One region of the Candidatus Sodalis pierantonii str. SOPE genome, then DNA from elsewhere that is predicted to be linked to it. Evidence: predicted binding sites of a transcription regulator. Region 1 holds the regulator's gene; each other region holds the start of a gene.
The links. The regulator LexA, encoded in region 1, represses DNA repair genes until DNA is damaged. The targets are predictions, from matches to a motif close to TNCTGTATGTACATACAGNA.
Positions count from the first base shown of each region.

Region 2: the regulator LexA is predicted to act here: its motif matches at 1,865-1,884, upstream of SOPEG_RS10865 (DNA translocase FtsK 4TM domain-containing protein).
Region 3: the regulator LexA is predicted to act here: its motif matches at 1,610-1,629, upstream of uvrA (excinuclease ABC subunit UvrA).

Region 1 covers NZ_CP006568.1:3,961,393-3,964,676, forward strand. Annotated here, with positions in the region: gene SOPEG_RS19660 (IS256-like element ISSoEn2 family transposase) at 1-210, shown strand, start outside; partial or broken gene SOPEG_RS19665 (CsbD family protein) at 270-404, opposite strand; gene lexA (transcriptional repressor LexA) at 1,045-1,653, opposite strand; gene SOPEG_RS27985 (hypothetical protein) at 1,672-2,046, shown strand; gene SOPEG_RS19675 (ISL3 family transposase) at 2,099-3,284, opposite strand, start outside.
Region 2 covers NZ_CP006568.1:2,122,293-2,125,576, forward strand. Annotated here, with positions in the region: gene trxB (thioredoxin-disulfide reductase) at 1-820, opposite strand, end outside; gene lrp (leucine-responsive transcriptional regulator Lrp) at 1,330-1,824, shown strand; gene SOPEG_RS10865 (DNA translocase FtsK 4TM domain-containing protein) at 1,949-3,284, shown strand, end outside.
Region 3 covers NZ_CP006568.1:1,367,919-1,371,202, forward strand. Annotated here, with positions in the region: gene uvrA (excinuclease ABC subunit UvrA) at 1-1,519, opposite strand, end outside; gene ssb1 (single-stranded DNA-binding protein SSB1) at 1,764-2,300, shown strand; gene SOPEG_RS07050 (IS5-like element ISSoEn1 family transposase) at 3,125-3,284, opposite strand, start outside.

The DNA of each region.
Region 1 (3,284 bases):
ACGACCAACGCCATCGAGTCGTTAAACAGCGTGATCCGGCATGCCATCAAAAAGCGCAAGGTGTTCCCGACCGACGACGCAGTGAAAAAGGTGGTGTGGCTGGCGATACAGGCGGCCTCACAGAAATGGACAATGCCTTTGAGGGACTGGCGCATGGCAATGAGCCGCTTTATTATCGAGTTCGGTGACCGCCTGGACGGTCACTTCTGAGAAAAGGCATTTACACAGAATCGTGTACAGGGTCGGAGGAAGTCGTCACAAATTTCGGATTTATTCAACAAAGCGACTAATTGATCTCGTTTCCCTTCTACCACGGTCAAATCATCATCGGTAAGTTTTCCCCATTGTTCTTTGATTTTACCCTTGAATTGTTTCCAATTGCCGCTGGCTTCGTCTTTATTCATGTGATGACTCCTTCTGTAAGGTAGTTTATCAATAACCTTCATTTCCTCGTCTGAATTCGCAAATCCAGCCATACGTGTAAAGAAGCGATGCGCTAAGCATTAACTAAATTATAGCAACGGATTTGGCAAAGGCCGGATTTACCAGACGATCCCATCGTAAAATGGCGTTGTGGGTGGAAATATCGAAATAACACCTGTTAAAACAGCAGGAAGTAAGACGTTGGAAAAACACTTAGTCTGTAAGTAAATGTGTCGGTGACTCGGGTTAACCGCGTGACTCCGTGCGGAGAAGAGCAAAATGCGGCGTTAGGCCGGCATTTCCGTACTCATCAGCGCCGAGCGAACGGCGACGAGATCCTTGATTGTGGTTAATCACGCCCGGGAGCACGCAGGCGGAAAACGATGTGGGCAAGCAGCATCGCGCCAAGATAACGCCCTGCGGCATAATGGAGAACGGGAGAGGGTTGAGCAGCAAGGCACTTATTGAGGCACTTATCTCCTTGCCGCGAGTGGTTTCGCCAGTAGACAGCAGCACCGGGAGCCTAAGGGCATAGACCGCATGGCAACCTGGACGCCATTTGCCCGGAAAACGGACGACCGCGCAGTGGGGCCAGCGTCGTGCGACCCCGCCGCGCTGCGATCATAGCCAGTTGTCGTTGCGTATCACGCCAACCGCAAGCCCCTCGATGGTCAATTCCTGCTGACGCAGATCCACCACGATGGGAGAAAATTCGCTGTTTTCCGATAATAATTCGACGATGTTGCCCTGGCGTTTCAGCCGTTTGACGATGACGTCATCGTCGATGCGCGCCACGATGACTTGACCATTGCGGGCTTCCTGCGTTTTATGGACCGCCAGCAGGTCACCGTCCATAATACCAATGTCTTTCATTGACATACCGCTAACACGCAGCAGAAAATCCGCGTGGGGCTTAAACAAGGCGGGATCCACCTGATAATGGCTTTTAATATGCTGTGTTGCCAACAGAGGCTCTCCGGCGGCCACGCGACCAATCAGCGGCAATCCGCTTTCCTCTTCTATCATCAGACGGATGCCGCGCGATGCGCCGGAGACAATTTCGATAGCGCCTTTGCGCGCCAGCGCTTTCAAATGCTCTTCCGCCGCATTGGGAGAACGGAACCCCAGACGCGACGCAATCTCGGCGCGCGTGGGCGGCATGCCGGTCTGCGTGATATGGTCGCGGATCAGGTCAAAAACCTCTTGTTGTCTGGTGGTTAGCGCTTTCATTCCGTCCCCTGTTTGTTTATGGGTCTTCCCCTGTTGTGGTGGCTCAATCGACAGTTCTGCATTTTTACTTTACTTATTCTTTTGGCTGGAACTTGGACTTCTGTATGGATGTCAACCGTATTTACGTTTAAAGGAATAACGTTCATGTCATGCTTAAAAAAATATGCATATACCCCATTTATCTTACTGCTTCATGGTGTTGCAGCATCGACCTCACCAAATATGATGTATGACACTGATAAGAAAGACTATTCACTGTCACCAGAGGTAACGCCAAAATTATCTTGGGAGAAAAGTGAATCTCAAGTTGATAAAACTCAATATTGTCTTACCCCTAGCGATCCGGGATGCAGCAATATGTGGCAAAAGGAAAAAGAAAAGGAGAATGACTAGCGAATACAACATCACCAGCAAAAAAAATTTTATAACTCACTTAAATGATTGCTCAAAAATTCATATTTAGTTTCCCATAGTGGAACATTACGCCCAGCTTGAAACGTTCTTTGTTCCTGAAGCCCCGTGACTTGATCCTGAGCAGCCGTATTTTGCTGTTCAGGGACTCCGCATTCCCATTTGATACCCGGTTTTTCATTGCATTCAGAATGCCGTAAAGGCGTTTTGCCACTATGCGGGCAATGCTGGCCATGAGCGGTATGCCGGTGTCTTTAGCCATCGCCATCCATTCCTGCCACAGCTTACGGCTATGATTGTCATAGCGGCGGTGCCACAGATCGCGAGCAAGCTCTTTCATTACCCAGCACTGGCTCGTTTGGGGTAACACCAGCCGGGCAACTTCTAACCTCTCTGCCCAGCACCCGAGGCGATTTTGTTTGCTGTAAAACCATAGATAGCGTGAGCGGTGGGCGTCTTTCCTGTCTGACGACGGGATCTGTTTCATCTCAGCCTGACGGGTTTTATCAACGACGGCACACAACATTTTTGCCACATGGAAGTGATCGAAAGCGATTTTATCGACGGCATTGGGGAGATGGATGCGGACTGCACTGATATAGGCCATGTTCATGTCCATAGACAGCGTTTTTATCTCATCAAGCTGGTGATCTCTCAGGCTGCGCAGATAACTGGCAAGGCTTTCTACACCGCGGTCGTCGGTCAGTTGCAAAGCGCGTCCCTGCCTGTCAGAAATAACGGTGACGTACTGGTGTCCTTTTTTGAACCCGACTTCATCCACGCAGAGGTGACGGGCGGATAAGAGTTGTTTTATCCGGGCCAAGCCTCGTTTGACTGCGCGCATCATGATGCCGTCAACGGCATTCCAACTGAGTTTGAGCTGCTTTCTGACAGCATCCACGGTGCTGACTTTCAGCCATGAAAGAACAAAGGCTTCGAACAACAAGGTGTAGCGGCTGCCTGACCCTGCCCAGGGAACAGGCAGTGTCTGGCAACCGTGCTCGGGGCAGTCAACGCGGGGGACATCAGCCTCAACCAGCGTGGTGAACTGACAGGTATCGAGGTGACGCCATTTACGACGCCGGTGATCATGTATGGAGCAGGATTTACCGCAGGTTGGGCAGGCCAGTTGTGTGTGCTCGGCAATGCCGACAATTACCGTCACTGATCCAGATTTTTCATTAAGAGAAAGGGATTGTACCTGCCACGGTGCGGACAGG
Region 2 (3,284 bases), 1.8 Mb from region 1:
TCGCGTTGCCGTTAATCCCGGACTGCACGCGCAAATAACCGTTTTGCAACGCCAGCTGCGAGCCGAAAATGGCGGTATTGGGGCTGTGGCCGATAGCGATAAAGACCCCGGCGACCGCCAAATCTTCATGAGCAGTGCCGGCCACTTCTTTCAGCCGCACGCCGGTGACGCCCATTTCGTCACCCAACACCTCTTCCAGCGTCCGGTTGGTATGCAGGACGATATTGCCGTTATTGACTTTATCCATCAGCCGGTCGATGAGGATCTTTTCCGAACGGAAGGTATCGCGGCGGTGGATTAAATGCACCTCTTCGGCGATATTGGCCAGATACAGGGCTTCCTCCACGGCGGTATTGCCGCCGCCGACCACCGCCACTTTCTGGTTGCGGTAAAAGAAGCCATCGCAGGTGGCGCAGGCGGACACCCCTTTTCCTTTATACGCTTCCTCGGACGGCAGGCCCAGATAACGCGCGGAGGCGCCGGTGGCGATAATAAGCGCATCGCAGGTGTATTCGCCGCTGTCGCCGACCAGGCGGAACGGACGGTTGTGCAGATCCACCTGGGTAATGTGGTCGAAAATGATTTCCGTGTTGAATTTTGTGGCGTGGGCGTACATGCGCTCCATCAGCAGCGGCCCGGTCAACCCTTCGGGGTCGCCCGGCCAGTTTTCCACCTCGGTGGTGGTGGTCAGCTGCCCGCCTTGCTCCATACCGGTGATTAAAACCGGATTCAGATTGGCGCGTGCGGTATAGACCGCGGCGGTATAGCCCGCCGGCCCTGAACCCAATATGAGTAATTTACTGTGTTTCACCGTAGACATGTTTTCCTCGTTGTCATCGCCTCAATAACCAGGGCATTGTAAGAAAATTACCAGAGTTAAAAAAGGATGCAAAAAGTAGTTAACGATTTTTCCAATTAATCGCGGCTATCAATGCCGCCGGCAGGGCATAATCGGGGAAAAAACCCCGCTAAACCCGCCCCGTGGCGAAGGTTGTCGCTAACAATCAGTATGTTGTTCTGATTTTTAACGTTTTACTTTGACAATCGGCTGCGCTTTTGCGAAAACATCTAGGCGGGCAAATAAACGGGCCGAGACTGGCCGCCCGTGCTGGGCAGCACGGTGGGTTTGCGCTGCCGCGCACGTTAAGCCGTTACAGCGCGTCACGCGCTACCTGATGCCGTTTAGTATGTTGACAGATAGGTTCTAAATGGTTCCAGAAAAGGTTGACCATAAAAAAAACCGATAATAGGTCTTTAGACAACCCCTGATACAATGAAGTTAGTAAGGGTATGGCAAGTACAGGGAAGGAATTGAGAGAGACACTAATGATGGTAGACAATAAAAAGCGCCCGGGGAAAGATCTCGATCGTATCGACCGCAATATCCTGAACGAGCTGCAAAAAGACGGACGGATTTCCAATGTCGAGTTATCGAAGCGGGTCGGGTTATCGCCCACCCCCTGTCTGGAACGCGTGCGGCGCCTGGAGCGCCAGGGTTTCATCCAGGGCTATACCGCGCTGTTGAACCCGCACTATCTGGATGCGTCGTTACTGGTGTTCGTTGAGATTACGCTCAACCGCGGCGCGCCGGATGTGTTCGAGCAATTCAACGCCGCGGTGCAGAAGCTGGAAGAAATTCAGGAGTGCCATCTGGTTTCAGGCGATTTCGACTATTTGTTGAAAACGCGTGTGCCGGATATGTCCGCCTATCGTAAACTGCTTGGCGAGACGCTACTGCGCCTGCCCGGCGTGAACGACACCCGGACCTATGTGGTCATGGAAGAAGTGAAACAGAGTAATCGTCTGGTCATAAAGACGCGTTAAGGAGCATTCCAGGTGCAAATACGGTTTGTTTTGGTTACACTCCTGTGAATTCATATAGTCCCAGCGCCGGACAGCATCTCGGCGCTGTTATTATATCGGTTAACAGGAACCTGGAGAGCCTTTCTTGAGCCAGGAATATACAGAAGATAAAGACATCGCCCTCAAAAAACTCAGCAGCGGCCGCCGGCTACTGGAGGCTGTGCTGGTTGTTGTGGGTATTTTTGCGTTTTATTTGATGGTGGCGTTGGTCAGCTTCAGCGCCTCCGATCCGAGCTGGTCGCAGATCGCCTGGCATGGCCCGATACACAATCTGGGCGGCGGGGTAGGGTCGTGGTTTGCCGATACCCTGTTTTTCACCTTCGGCGTGCTGGCCTATGCGCTGCCGCCTATCATGCTGTTTTTCTGCTGGAGCGCTTTCACCCAGCGCGACAGACGTGACTATGTGGATTTATTCGGCCTGTCGCTGCGGCTTATCGGCAGCCTGGCGCTGCTGCTCACCTCCTGCGGCCTGGCCGCGCTTAACGTCGACGATCTCTACTATTTCGCCTCCGGCGGCGTTATCGGTAGCCTGCTGAGCAACGCGATTCTGCTGTGGTTCAACGGTATCGGCGCCACTCTCGCGCTGCTGTGCGTCTGGGCGTCGGGGCTTACCCTGTTCACCGGCTGGTCGTGGCTTACCATCGCCGAAAAAATCGGCGCGGTGGTGCTGGGCTGTCTGACTTTTGTCTCCAACCGCAGCCGGCGCGATGATGAAGAGGATGACGGTGGCCGCCGCTCCCGCGCCGCGCACGATGATGAGGACGATGCGCGCCACCTCGGCGGCGGCGGCGACCCGCTGTTGCGTCCGTACGCGGCGCAGGAAGCAAACCCGGATCCGCTGCTGCGGCCATCGGCCGCGGAGGACGACGGGCCGCGTCTGGGCGACTGGCAACGGGATCTGGATGCACCCCACACCCCTTATGATTTCACCGTAGAGCAGCAAAACAGCGGTGCGCTGGCGGCCAGCGCCGCCGCTGCGGGGCAAAGCGGCGCGCCGCTGACCTTCATGCCGGCTTTTTCCGCCAGCGGCAACGACTACAATCCGCAGGTAAAACAGGGCATCGGGCCGGAACTGCCGCGCCCGAAACCGGTGCGCATCCCGCCGAGACCGGCGTTCGCCTCCCCGGACGAAGCAGCGGCCTGGGATGAGCAGCAACGTCTGGCGGAAGATTTTGCCCAACAGCAGAGGCAGTGCTATCCCGGCGCCGCTCCGGCGAGGCACGACAGTGATCTTGACGACGGCGCCTCGCCGCTATCGACGGCGCCCGGCAATGACCGCGGCCCTGAGTCAGGGTTTGCGTCGGCGGGCGATGATGATCGCGGCCGTGAAGCGGCTGTTGCGCCGGCGGCCGGTATGGATCGCCGCCATGAGGCGGGTTTCGCGGCGCCGGACACGCGGTTTACGCCGTCCCGCCACGATG
Region 3 (3,284 bases), 1.9 Mb from region 1:
CCACCAGGCCGGCGCCAATCTGGCTGGCCAAACGGATGCGCTGCGCCTCGCCGCCGGAAAGCGTTTCCGCCGAACGCGACAGGGAAAGGTAGTTCAGACCGACGTTGACCAGAAACTTCAGCCGATCGCAGATCTCTTTTAATACTTTTTCAGCGATCTTGGCGCGCTGACCACTCAGTTTCATCTCGTCGAAAAATGCCAGCGCATGGCCGATGCCCATCTCGGAAATTTCCGGCAGGGTGGTGTGCTCCACGAAGACGTGGCGGGCTTCGCGCCGCAGACGGGTCCCACCGCAGGTGGCGCAGGGGCGGTTGCTGATATATTTGGCTAGCTCTTCGCGCACCGCGGTGGACTCGGTTTCCTTATAGCGGCGCTCCATGTTCGGCAGTACCCCTTCAAACGGATGGCGCCGCACCGAGGTGTCGCCGCGATCGTTAATATATTTGAATTCGATGTTTTCCTTGCCGGATCCGAAAAAAATTATTTGCTGAACCGTCGGACTCAGCGCATGGAACGGCGCCTCAACGTCGAACTTATAGTGTTCGGCCAACGAGCACAGCATCTGGAAATAATAGAAGTTGCGCCGATCCCAGCCGCGAATGGCGCCGCCCGCCAGGGAGATGTCCTGATTTTGCAATACCTGGTCGGGGTCGAAGTACTGCTGCACGCCGAGCCCGTCGCAGGTGGGGCAGGCGCCGGCCGGGTTGTTGAAGGAGAAAAGCCGGGGTTCCAGCTCGGGCATGCTATAGCCGCAGATCGGGCAGGCGAAGTTGGCGGAAAACAGCAATTCTTCCGCTTTTTCGTCATCCATATCCGCCACTACCGCGGTACCACCCGAGAGACCGAGTGCGGTTTCAAAAGATTCCGCCAGGCGCTGGGCGAGATCCTCTCGCACTTTGAAACGATCGACCACGACTTCGATGGTATGTTTTTTTTGCAGCTCGAGTTTCGGCGGATCCGACAAATCGCAGACCTCCCCGTCGATACGCGCCCGGATATAGCCTTGCGCCGCCAAATTTTCCAGCGTTTTGCTGTGCTCCCCCTTGCGCTCTTTCACGATGGGCGCCAGGAGCATCAGCCGTTTGCCTTCCGGCTGCGACAGCACATTATCCACCATCTGGCTAACGGTCTGCGCCGCCAGCGGAACATCATGATCCGGGCAGCGCGGCTCGCCGACGCGGGCGTACAACAGACGCAGATAATCGTGGATTTCGGTGATCGTGCCCACCGTCGAGCGCGGATTATGGGACGTGGATTTTTGCTCAATCGAAATGGCGGGCGACAGCCCTTCGATATGATCCACATCCGGTTTTTCCATCAACGACAGAAACTGCCGGGCATAGGCAGAAAGCGATTCCACATAGCGACGCTGACCCTCGGCATAGAGCGTATCGAACGCCAGCGATGATTTTCCCGAGCCTGATAAGCCGGTAATTACTATCAATTTATCGCGGGGTATCACCAGACTGATGTTTTTCAGGTTATGGGTACGAGCACCACGAACTTCAATCTTATCCATTCAACTAATCCCAACACCGGATGAACGAGGGCGGCCTGTGCGGTTGACAAAACCGCTGCGGCGCGAAACGGTCAATTATGGCACAAAAAAAGCTGAATGAATATCCAGTATTGATTGTAACAAATAATTCTGCTTCACCCGGTTTTTCGATGCGCAGTCCAAGTTTCTAAACATGTTCTTTAAGCGTTGGCAATGGTAAACTTGAGCGATTAAACTTAGTCATTCATCTTATCAGGAGACCCCCATGGCCAGCAGAGGCGTTAATAAAGTGATTCTAGTCGGAAACCTGGGCCAGGATCCGGAAGTCCGCCATATGCCTAACGGTGGTGCGGTAGCCAACATCACCCTGGCCACCTCTGAGAGCTGGCGCGACAAGCAGACCGGCGAGACCAAGGAGAAAACGGAATGGCACCGCGTGGTGCTGTTTGGCAAGCTGGCCGAGGTGGCGGGTGAATATTTGCGTAAGGGCTCCCAGGTGTATATCGAGGGATCGCTACAGACCCGCAAATGGCAAGATCAGAGCGGCCAGGATCGATACACCACCGAGGTGGTGGTCAATATCGGCGGCACCATGCAAATGCTTGGCGGTCGACAGGGCGGCGTGGCGGGCGGTAACGCCGGTGGCGCGCAGCAGGGTGGCTGGGGGCAGCCTCAGCAGCCGCAGGGCAATAACGCGCAGTTCAGCGGCGGCAACGCGCCGGCGGCGCGCCCCGCGCAGAACTCAGCGCCTGCGCCCAGCAACGAACCGCCGATGGACTTCGATGACGATATTCCGTTCTAAGGCTAACCTTAGACAACATTGTCAATGATGCGCAAAAAAACCTCCTATACCAGGAGGTTTTTTGTTTTAACTCGATGCTGAAGACGTTAACGGTAATGGCATAATTCAATGAATAGCATATCCTTTATTTTCGCGTCCACTATTTCATGTATTATCTAAAATAACGGTACGACATCAGCCTATTTGCGCTGGATAGCGGGAATGTTGCTGCCGAAAAATGGATCGGCTGCTTCCTATTCAATAACCATCATAACAATAAGGTTTAGCGTCCTATTCTGTGCGGCAATGTTCTCAGACTATGATAAGCAAAACGACAATAGTGGCGCCATCATTAACTTTCGCATCACGTTGCAACGCTTTATATACTGTCGGTTAAAATAAAACGCCTCCTTGAATGCTTATCACCAAGCAGCACGCTATATAAGCATGACCATTGAGCTGACTCATATTCAGAAATGCATCCCATGCCCCTAACGCGCTGCCTTGACAGAGGGTGAGTAAACGACATTACAACCCCAGAATACATTATCGGGAATGCTTACTTTGTTGAGGCGTTTTCACCATTTTCGCCAATGTGGATTTGGTGGGTTTCATGTAATTTGGCAATCGGCTTTCGGCGACAATCAGCTTATTGCGCGGCGAGCGAGTAATACGAGCCGTGTTATTGCTTGATGTATTGCTGGCGTTGGTCTGCGGATCTAACGAGGCTTGATGGGGCTGTGCTGGTGGCACAACAATCCTGGCCCCTTTTCTTTTGACGTTGACCGGCGCTTTGTTGAATAAATCCGAAATTTGTGACGACTTCCTCCCTATCAGGGCGATTGTTACATGATGCGGACGCTGTTTGGCATTCCTAACAACGTGATCCGATTAAGCGCTTTGACCATTGCCATAGCCTCACCTACCTGCGCGTCATAGTCATGCAGACTCAGATGACCACCCAGAAGTGTTTTAAACCGGAACATGGCCGTTTCAGCCAGTGAA